Regions from separate parts of the Mesorhizobium sp. f-mel genome, predicted to be linked through region 3. Evidence: riboswitches for the same ligand, from Rfam matches in the RefSeq annotation. Region 3 holds a riboswitch; each other region holds the start of a gene.
What was found. A riboswitch is a leader RNA that binds a small molecule or an ion and turns the genes downstream of it on or off. The one in region 3 is predicted to bind thiamine pyrophosphate.

Region 1 (4,840 bases), on a different contig from region 3:
TGACCGAGATGGACGAAGTCGCAGCCTTCCTCAATGGCGAGCCGCCAATAGTCGTTGATGATCAGTTGACAACCATGGGCCGTGCAGACGTCGATCGCGCGGCGGATTTCCATCTGCAGCATGGGCTCGTCCCTGTCCTTGATGCGCAACTGCACCAGCTTAACGCCAAGCGGGACGAGCCGTTCGATCCAGGCAGCGCTGTCGACGATCAGGTAGAAGGGGTCGAGCTTCATGAAAAAACCGCCCTGCCAAATGTCGGTGTCGACGGTATGGCGACATCGCGCGGTTCGAGCATTCCCGAGCAGAAAGCTTCACGGCCGGCATCGACCGCCTTGCCGAACGCGCGCGCCATGCCGATCGGATCGGCTGCCTTGGCAACCGCCGTATTCAGGAGCACGGCGTCGAAGCCGAGTTCCATGACGGTCGCCGCGTGCGATGGTCGTCCAAGCCCCGCATCGACGATCAGCGGGACGCCGGGAAAATGTCCACGCATCGAGCGCAGCCCCGGGATGTTGACCGGGCCGAGCGCGGAACCGATCGGCGCGCACCATGGCATTAAGACCTTGCAGCCCGCGTCCAGCAGCCGTTCCGCAACGACAAGATCGTCGGTGGTGTAGGGGAGGACCGCAAAACCGTCTTCGCACAGGATTCGGGCGGCTTCGACCAGGCCAAACACGTCCGGCTGGAGGGTATCATGGTTGCCGATCACTTCGAGCTTGATCCAGTCTGTGCCGAAGACTTCGCGCGCCATTTTCGCGGTCGTGACCGCCTCCTTGACGGAATGGCAGCCGGCAGTGTTGGGTAGGACGTGGACGCCGAGCGAGCGGATCAACGACCAGAAATTCTCGCCAGCCTTGCCGCCTGCCATTTCACGCCGCAAGGAGACGGTCACCACCGACGTCCCGGACGCCTTGACAGCATCGGCAAGGATGGCTGGTGAAGGATATTGGGCGGTGCCGAGAAGCAGGCGTGAGGGAAGCGTCGTTCCAAAAAGATCGAACATGGTCCTACCCACCCTGCATGGGTGACAGGATCTCGATCCGGTCGCCTTCGCTCAACAGGAATTCTGCCCGGTTTGCTTTGTGCACAAGGTCGCTGTTGACAGCCGTTGCCAGCCAATCGCCCTCATAGGCGAGCGCGGCAAGCAGCGCCGCCAGTGTCGTGGCGTCATTCTCAAGCGCTTCGCCGTTGACGATCAGTTGCATGAGCAAGTTCCTCGAATTTGGCATGATCGAAGACAAGAGCGGCGGCCAGCCGCGCCATGGCGGGCGCAAGAAGGAAACCATGGCGGTAGAGCCCGTTGATGGCGACGCCATTTCCACGTGCTTCGACACGCGGCAGATTGTCGGCAAAGGCCGGGCGAATACCGGCGCCGGTCTCGATGATGCCGGCCTCACCGAAGGCCGGGTGGAGCGCGCAGGCAGCGCTGAGAAGTTCCATCATCGAACGGACCGCGACCGGACCACAGTCATCGCTCTCGATCATCGTGGCGCCGGCCATGAAACGGTGATCGCTGCGCGGCACCACGTAGAGCGGAAAGCGCGGATGAAGCAGCCGCACCGGGCGCGACAGCGAGATTTCGGGCGTGCGCAGGATAAGCATTTCGCCGCGAACGCCGCGCAGCCTCTCATTACCCGCTGCCATTCCTATGCAGTCGATCTCGCGTTCGAACCCGGAAAGCTGCCGGGCGTCCGTGGCAAAGCGGAAGTCGACGCCCATGGCGGCGAGCTTTTCGTGAAGCGCTGCCATCGCCTGGCGCGGGTCGAGATGCGCCTCGCCGGGGAAGAACAGCCCGCGCCGGAAACGGCCGGCGAGATCGGGCTCCAGCCGCGCGATTTCCTCTTCATCGATCCAGCAATGGCCTGAGGTGCGGCTTGCGAAACGGTCAAGCTCGCCCGCATCCCGCGGCGCTGCAACAACGAGCGTTCCGGCCCGCGTCACCTGGCCGGGCAGCGCCGCATCCCACCAGTCGGCGGCGCCGCGTCCGAGGTCCAGCACAGGCTGCTCGGCGCTTTCGCGTTCGCACCAGGGCGCTAGCATGCCGCCGGCAAACCACGATGCGCCGCCGAGACTACACCCGATTTCGGCCACGGTGACCGCTGCGCCGCGAGCGGCAAGTTCGAAGGCAGCTGTGAGGCCAGCGACGCCGGCCCCTTTGACCAGCACCCTCATGACGGCTCCGGCACCTTGGGCGTGGTGTCACTCACCGGCATATAGAGGTCGCCGCCCGCGCGATATTTTTCCGCCATCGCCGCCATTCCCTCCTTCTGTGCTTCGGCGCGGATGTCATGGGAGATGCGCATCGAGCAGAATTTCGGCCCGCACATGGAACAGAAATGCGCCAGCTTGTGCGCCTCCTTCGGCAAGGTCTCGTCGTGGAACGAGCGCGCCGTTTCAGGGTCGAGCGAGAGGTTGAACTGGTCTTCCCAGCGGAACTCGAACCGGGCCCGTGACAGCGCATCGTCGCGGATTTTCGCCGCCGGATGGCCCTTGGCGAGGTCGGCGGCGTGCGCGGCTATTTTGTAGGTTATCACACCGGTCTTGACGTCGTTGCGATCCGGCAGACCGAGATGCTCCTTCGGCGTCACATAGCAGAGCATGGCGGTGCCGAACCAGCCGATCATGGCAGCACCGATTCCGCTGGTGATGTGGTCATAGCCGGGCGCAATATCGGTCGTCAGCGGTCCGAGCGTGTAGAAGGGTGCCTCACCGCAGATGGCGAGCTGCTTGTGCATGTTCCGCTTGATCTTGTGCATGGGGACATGCCCAGGCCCCTCGATCATGACTTGGCAATCCTTCGCCCAGGCGATTTTTGTCAGCTCACCGAGCGTTTCCAGTTCGGCGAATTGCGCCGCGTCGTTGGCGTCGGCGATCGAGCCGGGGCGTAGGCCATCGCCGAGTGAGAAGGAGACGTCATAGGCGCGACAGATGTCGCAGATTTCCTCGAAATGCTCGTAGAGGAAGCTTTCCCGATGATGGTGCAGGCACCATTTCGCCATGATCGAGCCGCCTCTGCTGACAATCCCGGTGACGCGCTCGACCGTCAGCGGAATGTAATGCAGCCGGACGCCGGCGTGGATGGTGAAATAGTCAACGCCCTGCTCGGCCTGCTCGATCAGCGTATCGCGATAGACCTCCCAGTTGAGGTCCTCGGCGATGCCGGCGACCTTCTCCAGCGCCTGATAGAGCGGCACCGTCCCGATCGGCACCGGCGAATTGCGTATGATCCATTCGCGGATGTTGTGGATGTTGCGGCCGGTCGACAGATCCATCACCGTGTCGGCGCCCCAGCGGATCGCCCAGACCATCTTTTCGACCTCTTCGGCCATGGACGAGGTGACGGCGGAATTGCCGATATTGGCGTTGATCTTGACCAGGAAATTGCGGCCGATGATCATCGGCTCACTTTCGGGGTGGTTGATGTTGGCGGGGATGATTGCGCGCCCCCGCGCCACCTCTTCACGCACGAACTCCGGCGTGACGAAATCCGGGATCGAGGCACCGAAGGCCTCGCCCTCCCGCTGCAGCTTGCCTTGCAGGATCTCGCGTCCAAGGTTCTCGCGAATGGCGACGAATTCCATTTCGGGGGTGATGATCCCGGCGCGGGCATAGGCAAGCTGTGTCACCGCCTTGCCGGCCCGGGCCCTCCGCGGAGGGTTGCGGACTCGAAATTCCGGCGTCAGGCGCTCGCCCGCCGCAAATCCATTGTCCTCCGGCCTGACGTGGCGGCCGTCGTAGAATTCGACATCGCCACGTGCCGTGATCCAGTCCTGGCGCAGCCGGGCAAGGCCGGTCTCGATGCTGGTCTCGATAGTGGGGTCGGTATAAGGGCCGGACGGATCGTAAACCGTGACCGGCGGCTCACCGGCGGTCGGGTGGACGGCGATCTCGCGCATCGGCACCCTGATCTGCGGGTGGATGGCGCCGGGCTTGTAGGTTTTCCGCGAGGCGGGCAGCGGTCCCGTCGACACGGCGGGGGTCAAGGCATTCATTTGAGGCTCCTTTGCTCATTTGCATTGGAGACCCAGTTCTGTGCCGGAAGGATGAAAAGACGCCTTGGGCGACCTGCTCGAAACAGGTTTTCGGGCATGAATTCCCGCAAAGCGCTTGCACCGTCCCTACGCCAGTGTGAACTGGATCAGGTTCAACGGGTCACTGCGCCGCGAAGCCAGCAGTATCTCAGCCCCTTGCCGGGACTCCCCTGGTGAATGCCTCGATTGGACCGGGCCGGCGCCCTTTTGTCAAGCGCCGATGCGCTGGCGTTTGCCGCCACGGCCAATTTGCTGTTGCCCACGGCGGTGGCATCGATCGCCGACGAGGACCGCCTGGCGGCCGATTGCGTCGCCATATTGCTCAGTCGCATAATCGAGTCGCTTGAGCGGGTTTCCGGCCTCCGCGCCGATGCTTTCATTGGTAGAGGCCCGGCACTGAATTGAAGCGGCTCGGCAGCTATCCTAAGCAACACATTTCAACGCTTGGCTGCAGGCGCGCCATAGAGCAAATCAGAAATTCCGGCTGCACCGAACAGCCGCAATCATGCCCCCAACCGGGCTTCCCCATAATTATCGTTCCCAATCGGCTCCTGCTCGGCCGTAATCCGAGATTTGACAGGGCGGCCCGCGTGGATGGGTATTTCCGCCCTGGTGCCATCGGGGAAGATCGCGACGATCTTAAGTTCGCCGCCGAGGCTGCGGACGTAGCGTTCCATGGTCCTTATCTGAACAGTTTCCGGGTGATGCTCGACGCGCGAAATCTCGGCCTGCTTCATTCCGGATTTTTCGGCAAGCCGGGCCTGCGTGGTGTCCATAGCCTTTCGCAGTTCGGCGAGATGGACACGGTG
Region 2 (4,840 bases), on a different contig from region 3:
GGGTCAAAACCTTCCTCACTGGTTTTGTGGAGGGAGCGATAATCGAACCAGGCTGATGCACTGCTTTCTACCCACACGCGATGCGGGCAGACCTCGACTTCGTGTGGGGAACGTAGCGCTCGGCGACGGTGACGGAACTCATCAGGACTGGGCCCGCTCGTCGTGAGGCTGGAACATTCCCGGCGCTGATCGCAGCCGACGCTGCTCGTCGAAACGGACGCATCATCGAGCGTCGAAGGCGAAACCGCGATCTCAGTCCAAGGTCATGAAACAGGACCGCGATCCGATCGGCCCGCTCTCTCCGCCAGAGGCGCGGGCTTCATTTGTTCGGCCGGTGCGGCGGTCCGCTTGGGGGCGGAGATTGAAAATCTGCGGCGGTGTGTCGAGTACAGCGATGGGCTGCCTGGACAGCCGGCGGTTACCTTTCGGTTGCTCTAAGGCTCCGCGCCGCCTCATCGAGTGCCAGCGGATCGTCACCGAGGCGGTCGATGAGGTCTTGAGCTTGGTCGCCGGTGATGCCTGTTCTCATCGCCAGCGCTTCCGCTGCCTCAACATCCGATTGACCAGCGGCGCGGTTGCCTTTCTTCACTCGGCTTTGGGTCTGCGTGGGAGCTGGCACATCGGCACCAGATATTGCCGGCGGGCGAGCACCAAGCGAGCGGTCTTCGTTCTCGATTTCGACGGTCGCCTGATTCCAATGGCGCTCGTGCAGACCGTGCGTCTGGCCTTCTCGTTCCCAGATCTCATATGCGCGGCGCCGAATGCGTTCGTGTTTGTCGTCTGACATGGTCGTTCCTCCTTGTGGGTTTCACCCAACGCGAAGGAGCGTCGGAACGATCCCATCCTGCACGCCGATTTCAGACAAAGAGGGGACCCGGAAGGCTGGCTTCCGGAAGACCATGCCTGCGGCGTTGCGATGCTGCGATGCTTTAGGTGGCCCGGAGCAAATCCTAGTGCGGTGCTCGAGAGCAAGTCGTCCATCGCGCTGAAGGGTGCAGCATTGTTTTCCGTATGGAAACGGGTTTGAGGAGAAAGTTCGGCTCCTGCAGCACGATGCCAGACTAAATTAGAGCTGGCCATTGCTTGAACATCGTTCGCGCAGCTGCTACGTCGCCCATATCGACAGGGGCGCTCCGTATTGCCGGGGCTGAGATGGAAGGTGCAAGCCTTCGGTCCCTCAAGCTGATCTGGGTAATGCCAGCGGAGCGAGGCGACTATGTTTTCAGGTGCACAGATTTCCCTGTATCCGATGTGCGATGATTTCGTCGGCGTCATCCTTAGGGCACTTTCGGCGATGGATCCTTATCGGCCGAATTTCCGCATCGAAACCGACGACATTTCGACGCTGATGGTCGGCCCGCCCGAACAGCTTTTCCCGGCCATGCGCGATCTGTTCGCCTCGGCGGCGGCAAGTGGTGTGCATTGCGTGTTGTCGGCGACGGTGTCGCGTGGCTGCCCTGGCGAGCCTGACGATCCGATCTGCACACCGATTTCCGGCAGCAGCCACGAGCTGTCCCTGGCCGAGCGCATCGGCGCGGCGCGGGCGCATGTCGACGGTGCGAAAAAACTCGGACAAGAGGTCGCCGCGCAGTTCTCGCTCTATCCGCTCGGCGAGGGCCACCACATGGACGAGATCTACGGCTGCATCGACTTCCTCAAGGCCTCGGGGGTCTTCGACAGGTCGAAGAATTTCTGCACGAAGCTGAGGGGCGACGCTGGACCGGTGTTCGCGACGCTGTCGGAAGCTTTCCTTCGCTTCGGCGCGCCGCAAGGCCATGTCGCGCTCGACTTTACCGTGTCGGCGAACAGCCCGAGCCCTCGTTAGCCTTGGCTGTCAACGGGTTGCAGCGAGATCCGAGACGGCATCCGGAACGACCACCAGCTTGCCGACGAAATCCTTGGCAATGAAATCCGCCTGGGCGCGGTGGAAATCGGAGAGCTTGTAGACGCCGCCGACCAGCGGTCGGATCTTCTTGTCCTCGATGTAGCGGACGATACGGCGGAAATCGTGTCGCGTGCCCTGACTGGAACCGTGCAGCTGCAACTGCTTGAGATACATAGTGCGCAGATCGAGCTGTACGACCGGGCCGGCAATCGCGCCGGCCGTCGTGTAGCGACCTTCGGGCCTGAGGATGCGCAAGAGGTCGTTGAACATGGCGCCGCCGACCAGGTCAGCAACCACGTCGATCGGCCGGCCCTCGGTCGCTGCGTTCACGGCGGCGGGCAGGTCGGCGATGCCACGAGTGATCACCGCTTCGGCCCCGATGTCGAGCACCGCCTGTTCCTTGCCCTTGCCGACGACGGCATAGGGGATGGCGCCGCGCGCCCGCGCCAGCTGCACGATGCCGGAGCCGACGCCGCCAGAAGCGCCAGTGACCAGCACACGCTCGCCAGCTCTTAGTGCGGCACGTTCCAGCATCTGTTCGCCTGTGAGATAGGCGCAGCAGAAGGTGGCAAGTTCGACATCGGTCATTTCGGTATCGACGACATGGGCGTTCTCGGCTGGCACAGCCTGGTATTCGGCATAGCCGCCGTCACGGCCGTGGCCCATATAGTCGATGTCGGCGAGGGAATCGTCGTCGCGGTTGTAGATCGAGAAATCGACCATCACCCGCTCGCCGATACGGTCCGGCGAGACGCCATCGCCGACGGCGACGATGTGGCCGACCGTGTCTGTGCCCTGGATGCGCGGGAAAGTCAGCGTGTTGCCTTGGCGGCGCCAAGTCGATACCGCGGCAGCATCTTCTTCCGTGCCATAGGCGCCCTGACGCACCCAGACATCGGTGTTGTTCATGCCGCAAGCGGTGACCTTGACCAGCACTTCACCTGGGGCGGGCGAGGGCACTTTCACGTCGGTGCGGTAGACGAGCTTTTCCGGCCCGCCGTGACCGGTCAGCTGCACGGCGGCCATGGTGGCGGGGAGGGATTTGGTCATGGCATTCATGTCGATCTTCAGATGTTTGCAAACACGCTTTTCACCGCATCGGCCGTCTTCGAGACGATGATGTCGGCCTCTTCGCGGGTGAGGCAGAGCGGCGGCGCAAAGCCGAGAATGTCGCCCTGCGGCATGGCGCGGCCGATGACACCGCTTGCGGCGAGGGCGGTTGCGACCTGCGGCCCGATCTTTTGCGATGCATCGAAGAACACGCGATCATTTCTGTCGGCGACGAACTCGATTGCCGCCAGCATGCCGTCACCGCGCACCTCGCCGACGTTTTTGTGGCCGCCGACGGCTTTCGCCAGTTCGGCACGGAAATAGGCGCCGGTCTCGCCGGCATTGGTCACAAGGTCCATCTCGTCTATCAGTTCCAGGTTGGCGACACCGGCGGCAACGCAGATCGGATGCGCCGAATAGGTCCAGCCGTGGCCGAGCGAGCCGAGCTTGTCGGAACCCTGCACCAGCACCTGCCAGACCTTGTCCGAGACGATGACGCCAGACAGCGGTGCATAGGCCGAGGTCAGGCCCTTGGCGATGGTGATCAGGTCGGGCTTGATGCCGTAATGGTCGGAACCGAACATGGTTCCCAGCCGGCCGAAGCCGGTGACCACTTCGTCGGCGACCAGCAGCACATCGTACTTCTTCAGAACCGCCTGGATCTTTTCCCAATAGAGGGCGGGCGGCGGCACGATGCCGCCGGTGCCGAGGATCGGCTCGCCGATGAAGGCGGCAACCGTGTCCGGGCCTTCAGCCAGGATCATCTCTTCGAGCTTGTCGGCGCAGTGTTGGGAAAACTGCTCCTCGCTCAGCGAGCGGTCGGCACGGCGGAAATAGTAGGGCGCCTCGGTGTGCAGGATCGGCGCACGCGGCAGGTCGAAAGCGTTGTGGAATAGGTCGAGCCCAGTCAGCGATCCGGTCATGACGCCGGAACCGTGATAGCCGCGCCAGCGCGAGATGATCTTCTTCTTCTCCGGCCGGCCGAGCACGTTGTTGTAGTACCAGATCAGCTTGATGTTGGTTTCGTTGGCGTCGGAACCGGAGAGGCCGAAATAGACCCTCGACATGCCTTGCGGGGCGCGGTCGATGATCATCTTGGACAGCGTGATCGACGCCTCGGTGCCGTGGCCGACATAGGCGTGGTAATAGGCGAGGTTCTTGGCTTGCGCGGCGATGGCGTCGGCAATCTTCTGGCGGCCATAGCCGACATTGACGCAATAGAGTCCGGCGAAGGCATCGATGCTCTTGCGGCCATTGTTGTCCCAGATGGTGACGCCTTCGCCGCCGGCGATCACGCGGGTCGGGCTCTCGCCGCGCGCGTGCGTGCCCATATGGGTCGAGGGATGGAAGAAGTGGTCGCGGTCCCAGGCGGCGAGTTCGTTGGACTGGTCGAGCATCTTTTTTACTCCTGAGAAAAAGTGTCGGGCGCGGTTCTAGGCCACGTCCAGGCAGAGATATTTGAGATCGGTAAAGGCTTCGAGCCCGTGGCGCGAGCCCTCGCGGCCGATGCCGGACTGTTTGACGCCGCCGAAGGGGATCGGCGCGCCGGTGATCTTCACGCGGTTGATGGCAACCATACCGTAGTCGAGCGCGCGGCCCATGCGCAATTGGCGGCCGCCGTTCTCGGTGACGACATAGGCGACAAGCCCGTATTCGGTGGCGTTGGCGCGGGCGACGGCTTCGTCTTCGCTATCGAAAGGCGTCACGGCGGCGACCGGACCAAAAGTTTCCTCGCGCATGATCAGCGCGTGGTCGGTGACATCGGCGAGCAGGGTCGGGCGGTAGAACAGCGGTCCTGCAGAATCGCGTTTGCCGCCGGTGAGGCAGCGTGCGCCATGGGCGAGCGCATCGGCGACCTGCTCCTCGACCTTCTTGACCCCGCGCTCATGCATCAAGGGCCCGATG
Region 3 (4,840 bases):
GGCGCTGTTGCTTGCCGGCAAGGCCGACGCGCTTGAGCGCCGCGGCGACCGCAGCGTGGTCGGCCTCGGTCAGCCTGAGCGACGGCGAGCGGCCAAGGCCGACATTTCGTTCGACCGAAAGATGGGCAAAGAGATTGTTTTCCTGGAACACCATCGACACCGGCCGCGCCGAAGGCGGTTTGGCGCCGAAATCGGCGCCGCCGATCAGCACGCGGCCCGATCGCGGCGTCTCGAAGCCGGCCACCAGATTGAGCAGTGTCGATTTTCCCGAACCGCTCGGCCCCATGATGGCGGTGATCTTCGAGGCGGCGAACTCGACATCGAACAAAAACGGCGCTTCGCCATAGCTGAACGAGACCTTTTCCAGCCGCACAGCCGTACCGCTTTCGCTGTTGAGCGTCATGATTTTTCTCCCCGTCCCAGCCAGTCCGCGGCCAGGACAAGCGCCAGACAGACCAGGCCGAGCAGCAATGCCAGGCCTGCCGCGTCCATAGTGCGGTAGCTGCCCATGCGCGACAGCAAGAGATAAGGCAGCGTCTGCAGGGAGTCGCTGCCGAACAGGGCAATGACGCCGAGATCGCCGAGCGACAAAGCCATCGCGAACGCGAAACCGGTGGCGAGAGGCCGCCGCAGCGACGGCCAGTCGACCAGCCGGAACCGGTCCCAGCCCGAAATGCCAAGCAGTAAACAGAGCCGTTCGTGGCGTTCGCTCGCCGCATCATAGCCGGGGCGAATGGCGCGGATGGCAAACGGCATCGCCATCACCGCGTTGACGGCGACGACCATGACAGGGGCGATGGCAAAGACATCGCTGAAAATACGCAGGAGAAGGAACCAGCCGGCGCCGATTACGATGGGCGGCACAACGAGGACGAAGCCGGCGCCGGTATCGGTGGCGTATTCGAGCAACGTCTTGGCGTCGACGCGACGCCTCAAGGCCAGCGCCCGTCGTGCCATGACGAGCGACAGCGACAGCGCCACTGAAAGCAGCGCCGCCAGCAAGGCGAGCACGGCGCTGGTCAGCGTTGCCTGCCGCACCGCGCGCTCGGCCGCCAGCCGGCCGAGATCGGCGCCAAGGCCTGACGTCACCGTGGCCGCCATCGGCCCGGCGACGAACAGCAATGCCAGAACGATCAATGCTGCGTTCAGCACGGTCTCGGCCGTACCAGCCGAAAGATACCGGCGCGGTGCCACCGGCAGGTTGGCGTCGCCCACGGTGTTGGCGCCAAGCCGCATCAATGCAAGCACCACGATGAAGGTCAGCGCGATCTGCAGCAGTGTCAGCGTCACCGCGCGGGCAGGATCGAAATCGAAACGCAGCGCCTGATAGATGGCGACCTCCAGTGTCGTCGCGCCCGGCCCGCCGCCCAGCGTGAGCACGATGGTAAAGGATGTGATGCAGAGCATGAAGACAAGCCCGGCGACGCCTGGCAGTGCCGCACGCAGCGTCGGCCATTCGATCAACCGGAATGCGGGCCTGGCGCCCATGCCGAGCTGGCTCGCCAGCCGCCACTGGTCGGCCGGCACCGTCGCCAGCGCCTCGAGGAACAGCCGCGTCGCCAGCGGCAGATTGAAGAAGACATGGGCTACGAGGATGCCGGACAGGCCGTATATGCCCGGCCAGCCCTGACCGCCAATCGCGGTGAGCACGCCGGCGAAATAGCCGGCACGGCCATAGAGAGCCAGAATGCCGAGTGCGGCGACGATGGCCGGCAGCGCAAGCGGCACGGCGAAAAGCTGCAGGATCAAGGCACGACCAAAGAAGCGCGGATGCCGCGACAGCGCCCGCGCAACGAACAGCGCCGGCACGACGGAAAGCAGTGTCGACAGCAAAGCCTGCCACAGCGTGAAACGGGCGACACGGAAGAGGTAGGAATCGAAAGTCGACGCGGCGCCGGTCGGGTTGCGTGTAGCTTCAAGGATGAGCCCGGCGAACGCAGCGCCGATCAGCAGCGCAACAGCGGCAAGCGCGATGGTGCCGGCGGTGACGCGGGGATCGGCAGGATATCCGATATGCATCCCGCCCTGCCTGGTTCAACGATCGTCGAAGCAGAAAATATGGCTGAGGCCGAGTTCCCGCCCACCCCCCTCTGTCCTGCCGGACATCTCCCCCTCAAGGGGGGAGATTGGCAGCTTTACCCTCGCCTCAATCTTTCGACTGTTGCGATTGGCGAAAGCGGAAGTGACATCCGATCTCCCCCCTTGAGGGGGAGATGTCCGGCAGGACAGAGGGGGGCGCCGTAGAGTGATCATCTTTCAATCACAGCTACTTGCTCATCACCGACAGCCACTCGTCGACCCAGGCCTTGCGGTTGGCGGCGACCTCTTCGGGGCTGAACAGCAAAGTCTTGGTCGGCTTGACGAGCTTGTCGAAGGCCGGATTGAGCGGCTTGTCAGTTTTGCCGGCAGGAAACATCCAGTTGGTCTCGGGGATGACATCCTGAAATTTCGGCCCGGTCATAAAAGTCAAGAACTGTTTCGCCAACGGGTTCTTCGCACCCGTGGTGGTTATGCCGGCAACCTCGATCTGCAGATACTCGCCCTCCTCGAAGGACGCCGCCTGATAGCGTTCGGTGTTTTCGGCGACCATGTGATAGGCCGGCGACGTGGTATAGGACAGCACCATCGGCGCCTCACCCTTGGTGAACAGGCCATAGGCCTCGCTCCAGCCCGGCGTCACGGTGAGCACCTTTGCCTTAAGCTTGGCCCAGGCTTCCGGCGCCTTGTCGCCATAGACCGACCTCACCCACAACAGCAGGCCGAGACCGGGCGTCGAGGTGCGCGGATCCTGGATAACGATCTTCTCATCGGCATTGCCCTCGACCAATTCCTTCAGGCTCTTCGGCGGGGTCTTTAGCTTTTCGGTGTCGTAGACGACGGCGAAATAGCCATAGTCGAACGGCACGAAAATATTGTCGCTCCAGCCACCCGGCACATTGACGTCGATGACGACGCCATGCGGCGAAAACAGGCCGGTGGCCTTGGCTTCGGCCGTCAGATTGGTGTCCAGGCCAAGCACGATGTCGGCCTTGGTTGCGGCGCCTTCCAGCTTGACGCGGTTGAGCAGGGCGACGCCGTCGGCGACCGCGACGAATTCGAGAGTACAGCCGCATTCGGCCTCGAAGGCCTTCTTCACCGCCGGGCCTGGACCCCAGTCGGCGGTGAAGCTCTCATAGGTATAGACGGTGAGTTTTTCCTGCGCGGATGCCGGCCCGATGCCGGCGAGAACGGCCGCCGCAAGCAGCATTGCCGAAACAAGAGTGTATAAAAACGTGCGCATCGGCGCCTCCTTCGTTCACGTTGAAAGGAATTGAGGCGTCGGGCTGTCCGAAACGTCTAATCCCTCCGCCGGTACAAACCGGATCAGGTTCAGCGGGTTGGCATGGTTGCCTCTCAGCTGGTCCGCGAAGATCGCGTCCAGCACCCCGTTAGAGCGTTTCGACACATAGGCCCGGCCCAGGTGTGGCGCAAGCGGAAGTTTGCCGGGCATCCGGAACGCGGCCTTCCGTTTCGCAAGCAGGGCTGGTAAGGGCCACGCATATGAGCAAATTCACCATCCTGCTTGGCGGCGATCTTATCCGCACGCCGCTGCTCGACCGCCAGGTCGCTGGCACGCGTGTCATCGCCGCCGACGCCGGCATGAGCCATGCCCGGACGCTGAGCCTGACGCCGGAACTCTGGGTCGGCGACTTCGATTCGGTGCCGGCGGATCTGCCGGACGAGCTGGCCGCCGTGCCCCGCCAGGTGTTTCCGGCAGAAAAGGACAAGACCGACGGCGAACTGGCTATCGCCGCCGCGCTCGAACGCGGCGCGACCAGCCTCGTGCTTGCCGGCGCGTTCGGTGGCAAGCGGGCCGACCACGCCTTCTTGCACCTGGCGCTCAGCGTCCGACTGGCCGAGGCAGGGACGGAGGTGCTTTTGACCAGCGGCGCACAGGAAGGCATTCCCTTGCTTCGCGGAAAGGTCGGCTTCGACTACGCCGATAGCACGCTGTTTTCGATTCTCGGCTTTTCCGACCTTTCCGGCCTGACCGTGACCGGCGCCAAATGGCCGCTTAACCATATCGAGATGGCGTTCGGCTCGTCGCTGACCATTTCCAATGAGGTCAAGGGCCGGCTCGAAATCGCGTTGGGCAGCGGCCGCGCGCTGTTGCTCGCCCACCCACTCCCGCTTACCGAAAGCTGACATGGCGCCGCCACTTCTCAATCTCGACGGGATAAAACTGACTTTCGGTGGCACGCCGCTGCTCGACGGAGCGGAACTGACGGCGTCGGCAGGCGACAAGATCGCTTTGGTCGGCCGCAACGGCTCGGGCAAGTCGACGTTGCTCAAGATCGCTGCGGGATTGATCGAGCCGCAGGACGGCGAGGTGTTCCGCCAGCCTTCGGCGACAGTGCGCTACCTGCCGCAAATGCCCGACATGGATGGTTTCGCCAGCGTCCGCGCCTACGTCGAGGCGGGGCTCGGACCCGCCGACGATCCCTACCGCGCCACCTATCTGATAGAGCATCTCGGCCTGTCCGGCGAGGAACCGCCGAACGATCTCTCCGGCGGCGAGGCGCGCCGTGCTGCCCTTGCCCGCGTCATGGCGCCGGAGCCCGACATTCTCCTCCTTGATGAGCCGACCAACCATCTCGACCTGTCGGTCATCGAGTGGCTGGAGGAGGAGCTTGGCCGCACCTCTTCGGCGCTGATCGTCATCTCGCACGACCGCCGTTTCCTCGAGCGCGTGTCACGCGCCACTGTCTGGCTCGATCGCGGCCAGACCCGCAGGCTCGACAAGGGCTTTGGCCATTTCGAGGAATGGCGTGACAACGTGCTGGAAGAAGAAGAGCGCGAG
Region 4 (4,840 bases), on a different contig from region 3:
ATCACGCTAGAGGCTCCGACCATCTACCTGGCCGCCGAGGCTGAAGAGCCGGTCAGATCATATGTCGGACGGTCTCTACTCATTTCGGGGTTTTCACTCGATCACGGCGCAGGCCTGACGATTTCCGGCATCACCTGCAGGCTGGCTTTTGTAGTCGTCCTGTCCGCCGTGGATCATCAATGCCTTGCCTCGTATGGCCGTATCTCCACCATCCAGCTTGACCACGCTGTTGAAAGCCTGGGAACGCAAAACGCCGTCGGGGCCGACTCGCTGATTTGGCATATCGCCCGCGTGCGGGCCTTTCCCGGTGAGGTATCCATGTTCGGCATTCGTCGGATTGAAGTGCCCACCGGCCGAGGCATGGCCGGTGTGATGGTCGCACTTCCCGGTTTCGTGAATATGGAATGCGACCCATTCACCCGCCGGCAGTCCTGTTACCTCCAACGCTATCAGCACGCCGTGCGCCGTCTCGGTCAGCGTGGCCGTTCCGTTCTTCTCGCCAGCCATGTTGACGAATTCGGCTTTCGCGGTCGCGGTGTCCTGAGCCGCTGCAGGCATCGCGACCGCCAGCGCCAACCCTGCTGTTGCAACCAATTTTTTCATCGACTCGTCCTCCGGTTGTCCAAGGAAGCCAAACATCAAAGGGGTCTCTTCGTTCCATTTGGGAATTGAGTTTTCGTCTCCGGCACGGCCGCCAGGGAAGCGACGCCGACAACTTTTTCGATGTGCCTCAGTTTACACCCATTCGAAGAGTTGCGCGGTTTGCCAGCCCGCCAGCAGTATGATGAGAATGCCAACGAGCCTGAGAAGCGTCTTTTCTGCGATTGACTTCACTACCCATCCCGCAATCGGCGCTGCGACTACGCCGCCAAGGATCAAGCCGGCGACAGAGAGTAGATTTTCCGTTAGCTCTCCTGCCTCCTCCCAGTGGCCCGTTAGCACCGCAAACAAGAAGGTCAGAGACACCGAGAGCGTGATGAGGAACTCGCTGGCATTTACCGTACCAATAACGTAGCGGGGCGTCCCGCCAAAACCAAGAAGGCCCGTCGTTACGATGGGTCCCCATCCGCCACCCCCTGCCGCATCGAGAAATCCACCACCAAGTCCAAGGGGAGGTACCGCGCTTGCAGGGACCGGATTGCTTGGGATACGCCGGAAGGAACGGAACAGGAGCCAAGCTCCGACGAGTGCAAGGTATGTGGTCACATATGGCTTCATGATCGCTCCCTCAAACGAGGTGAGCACAAAAGCGCCGAGAACGCCGCCGAGAACGCCAAACGGCATCAGGCGCCAGAAAAGCTTCCAGTCGATATTGCGGTGATAGAGGTGAGCCGAACCCGAGGCCGCAGTGGTAAACAGCTCAGCCGCGTGAACTGAAGCCGAAGCGTGTGCAGGAGACACGCCAAACCCCAGTAATGTTGTCGAGCAAATCACGCCGTAGGCCATGCCGAGAGCCCCGTCCACAGCTTGAGCTACAAACCCTACGAGCGCAAAAAGAATGAACTCTTGCATTTGGCTCTCCAACAAAGCGCGAGTCGTAATTGCCGAAAAGACAATTCACCAAACGCCTCGCATCGACAATGGTGACGACGAACGGGAAATTGTCCACTCGATCGACGCCTTTCCTGTACCTTCAGTCATTCAGCCTCTTAGGATATCGAGAGCGATCTCTCGAATTGGATGTTCGGGTAGCCGCACCTCCTCTGACCTGAGGTTTCACGGGTCGGGTACGGGTCGGGCGCAGACTTGCAGCTCCACCCCATATCTGTTTAATTGCCGCCATCCACAGGGGTGCTCCGTATCGTCGGGGCTGAGAGATGGGCTGCAAGCCCGTAAACCCTAGAGCTGATCTGGATAATACCAGCGGAGCGAGGCGGGCGATGTTTTCTGACGTACAGATTTCTCTTTATCCGAGGACCGGCGATTTCGTCGGTGTCGACATCTCCGCGCTCGATGCGCTCGACCCTTGTCGCGATCAGTTGCGCATGGGCACAGGCGATATTTCGACGCTGCCGGTCGGCCGGCTCCAGGGCCATGTCACGACCGAGCTTACGGTTTCGGCCAACAGCCCGGCCCCGCGCTGATCTTTTCGCGCCAGACAGGTCTCGCATGTCCCAATCTTTCTCCGCCGCGCCGCGAATCGCAGCCTTGTTCGCCAAGATCGGACCGGCCTTGCTATCTGTCGGCACGCTGGTTTTGGCTTGGGAGCTCTATGCGCGCATCTCGGGCATCTCGCCCACCACGCTGCCCGCGCCGTCACGCATTCTCGCCCAGGCCATCCTGCAGCGCCAGGCGCTGTTCGACAACACCGTGCCGACCATCAGTGCCACATTGGTGGGCTTCGCCTGCTCGCTGGCCGTTGCCTTCCTTCTTTCGATGCTGATCGATTTCTTCAAACCGCTGCGCCGCGCCCTGTTCCCGGTCTTCATCATTAGCCAGACGCTGCCGCTGGTGGCGATCGCCCCGCTGGTCATTCTCTGGTTCGGCTTCGGGCTGACGCCGAAGATCATGCTGGTCGCCCTCGTGACTTTCTTTCCCATGCTGGTCGCGCTGGTGCAGGGTTACGAATCGACGGATCGGGACATCTCGGCGCTTCTGAGTTCGATGGGCGCTTCCCGCATGCGCATTTTCCTGCTGGCCCGCCTGCCCTCCTCGCTGCCCTATTTCTTCGCCGGGCTGCGTATCTCGATCACCTACGCCGTGGTGGGCGCCATCTTCGCGGAATATGCCGGCGCGGCCAAAGGGCTCGGCATCTACATGCTCAACGCCAAAAACAATTTCCGGCCCGATCTCGTGCTCGCAGCCGTGCTGATCAGCGCCTTGCTCACGCTAGCCCTGTTTGCCGCCACGGTGCTGATCCAGCGCGCCGCCATGCCATGGGAGCGGCTCGATGCCGCACGAAAATCATGAGCAGACGGCTGGAGCTGCGCCAAGTCAGCAAGCGTTTTGGCGACATTGACGTGCTTGCCGGCATCACGCTGCATGTCGAGCCGGGCGAATTCGTTTCAATCCTCGGCCCCTCCGGAGCCGGCAAATCCACGATCTTCAGATTGCTGACGGGCGGTCTCGAAGGCTACGGCGGCGGTGTCGACTTCGACGGGCGGCCATTGGCCGACGCGCGCCGACCGTTTGCCTTCATGCCGCAGCACGATGCCCTGATGCCTTGGCGCACGGTTATCGACAACACCGCGCTCGGTTTGGAAGTGCAAGGCATGTCCCGCAAGGCGGCGCGCGACAAGGTGGCGCCGCTCTTCGGCGAATTCGGCCTTGCGGGCTTCGAGCAAAGGTATCCGGCGCAGCTCTCGGGCGGAATGCGCCAGCGCGCCGCGCTGTTGCGTACCGTCGTGCAGGACCGCGCCATGCTGTTGCTCGACGAACCGTTCGGCGCACTCGACGCCCTCACGCGCACCGGCATGCAGCGCTGGCTTCCGATGATGTGGGACCGACACCGCTGGACCGTCCTGCTGATCACCCACGACGTGCGCGAGGCAGTCTTCCTGTCCGACCGCATCTATGTGCTGAGCAGCCGCCCCGCCCGCGTGCTGCGCGAAATCGCCATACCTCTTCCGCGCCCGCGCACGGATCTTGTCTCGCCGGAAGCCAGCGCCATCGAAGCCGACATCCTCGATACCCTGCTCGATCCACAGCCCGCCCAAAGGACATGACCATGCTTTCCAGACGCCTCTTCATCGCTGCCGCATTGATCTCCGGGCTCGGACCCGTCACGTCCGTCCGCGCCCAGCAGACTGTCACCGTCGCACTAGACTGGACGCCGAACACAAACCATGTCGGGCTATATGTCGCCCAGGCGAAAGGCTTCTACGCCGAGGCCGGGCTCGACGTGCAGATCCTGCCCTACAGCGACACTGCGGCCGGTACGCTGATCGCCAACCGCGTGGCTGATTTCGGTATATTGGGATCCATAGGATTGTTCACCCAACGCACCGCCGGCGCCGACCTCGTCGCCACCTACGCCATCATGCAGACAGAAACCGGCAGGCTGGTGTTCAATGCCGACCGCGCCGATATACAGTCCCCAAGGGACCTGGACGGCCTAACCTATGGCGGTTTCGGCAGCGCCTGGGAGAATGCGCTGATCGGCACCATTATCCGCCATGATGGCGGCGAGGGCAAATTCGAAACGGTGACGCTGGGCACCTCCGCCTATGAGGCCTTGGCCAATGGCGCAGTCGATTTTACGCTCGAAGTCTATACTTGGGAGGGGATCAAAGCGGAACTTGACGGCAAGGCCCAACGCGCCTTCCGCTACGCCGATTACGGCGTGCCCGACCAACACACCAATTTCATTGGCTCGAGCCGGGCCTACCTCGAAAAGAACAAGGACACGGCAACTGGGTTCATCGCCGCGACCAGGCGCGGCTATGCCTTCGCCGTCGAACATCCGCAAGAAGCGGCTGATATCCTGATCGCAGCAAACAGCGACGTGCTGACCGACCGTCCGCTGATCGAAGCATCCCTGAAGGCGCTGGTCGACGGCCACTATCTGCAAAGCCCCACCGGCGCGATCGGCACAATCGATCCAGCAAAGATGGAGGCGATCGGCGGCTACCTGTTCAAGGCCGGCGCCCTGCGCGACAGCGATGGAAACCTGATCGGCGAACCCCTCGATTTCGCGGCCTATTACAGCAACGCCTATATAGCCGGCGAAAAATGAGCCCGCCGCTGTGCATATATCTCAATGCCGTGATCTTTAGCCTCGGCAGTCACGGGGCCGGTTGGCGCATACCCGAAAAGCGACCCGCTTGCCTCGACTAGCCTCGACTATTGGGTCGACCAGCAAAGCTTCATCGACGACGTGATGCCTTTGCTGGAGCGTTCG

Region 1: linked by a shared signal. The riboswitch ahead of thiC (phosphomethylpyrimidine synthase ThiC) and the one ahead of thiB (thiamine ABC transporter substrate binding subunit) in region 3 are both predicted to bind thiamine pyrophosphate.
Region 2: linked by a shared signal. The riboswitch ahead of ACWUKX_RS26095 (YkoF family thiamine/hydroxymethylpyrimidine-binding protein) and the one ahead of thiB (thiamine ABC transporter substrate binding subunit) in region 3 are both predicted to bind thiamine pyrophosphate.
Region 4: linked by a shared signal. The riboswitch ahead of ACWUKX_RS19995 (hypothetical protein) and the one ahead of thiB (thiamine ABC transporter substrate binding subunit) in region 3 are both predicted to bind thiamine pyrophosphate.

Annotation. Positions count from the first base shown of each region.
Region 1 is NZ_JBSPTO010000042.1:15,234-20,073, reverse strand. Features, by position in the region: gene ACWUKX_RS29090 (thiamine phosphate synthase) at 1-233, opposite strand, end outside; gene ACWUKX_RS29085 (thiazole synthase) at 230-1,003, opposite strand; gene thiS (sulfur carrier protein ThiS) at 1,008-1,205, opposite strand; gene thiO (glycine oxidase ThiO) at 1,174-2,172, opposite strand; gene thiC (phosphomethylpyrimidine synthase ThiC) at 2,169-3,992, opposite strand; TPP riboswitch at 4,098-4,213, opposite strand; gene ACWUKX_RS29065 (hypothetical protein) at 4,218-4,436, shown strand; gene ACWUKX_RS29060 (helix-turn-helix domain-containing protein) at 4,535-4,840, opposite strand, start outside.
Region 2 is NZ_JBSPTO010000030.1:689-5,528, forward strand. Features, by position in the region: gene ACWUKX_RS26090 (DUF2934 domain-containing protein) at 419-787, opposite strand; TPP riboswitch at 1,115-1,226, shown strand; gene ACWUKX_RS26095 (YkoF family thiamine/hydroxymethylpyrimidine-binding protein) at 1,217-1,825, shown strand; gene ACWUKX_RS26100 (alcohol dehydrogenase family protein) at 1,835-2,944, opposite strand; gene ACWUKX_RS26105 (aminotransferase) at 2,953-4,332, opposite strand; gene ACWUKX_RS26110 (NAD-dependent succinate-semialdehyde dehydrogenase) at 4,369-4,840, opposite strand, start outside.
Region 3 is NZ_JBSPTO010000006.1:61,081-65,920, forward strand. Features, by position in the region: gene thiQ (thiamine ABC transporter ATP-binding protein) at 1-403, opposite strand, end outside; gene thiP (thiamine/thiamine pyrophosphate ABC transporter permease) at 400-2,019, opposite strand; gene thiB (thiamine ABC transporter substrate binding subunit) at 2,267-3,280, opposite strand; TPP riboswitch at 3,324-3,438, opposite strand; gene ACWUKX_RS10755 (thiamine diphosphokinase) at 3,541-4,185, shown strand; gene ACWUKX_RS10760 (ABC-F family ATP-binding cassette domain-containing protein) at 4,187-4,840, shown strand, end outside.
Region 4 is NZ_JBSPTO010000017.1:1,891-6,730, forward strand. Features, by position in the region: gene ACWUKX_RS19985 (superoxide dismutase family protein) at 94-603, opposite strand; gene ACWUKX_RS19990 (sulfite exporter TauE/SafE family protein) at 736-1,512, opposite strand; TPP riboswitch at 1,778-1,890, shown strand; gene ACWUKX_RS19995 (hypothetical protein) at 1,881-2,084, shown strand; gene ACWUKX_RS20000 (ABC transporter permease) at 2,110-2,910, shown strand; gene ACWUKX_RS20005 (ABC transporter ATP-binding protein) at 2,907-3,665, shown strand; gene ACWUKX_RS20010 (ABC transporter substrate-binding protein) at 3,662-4,675, shown strand.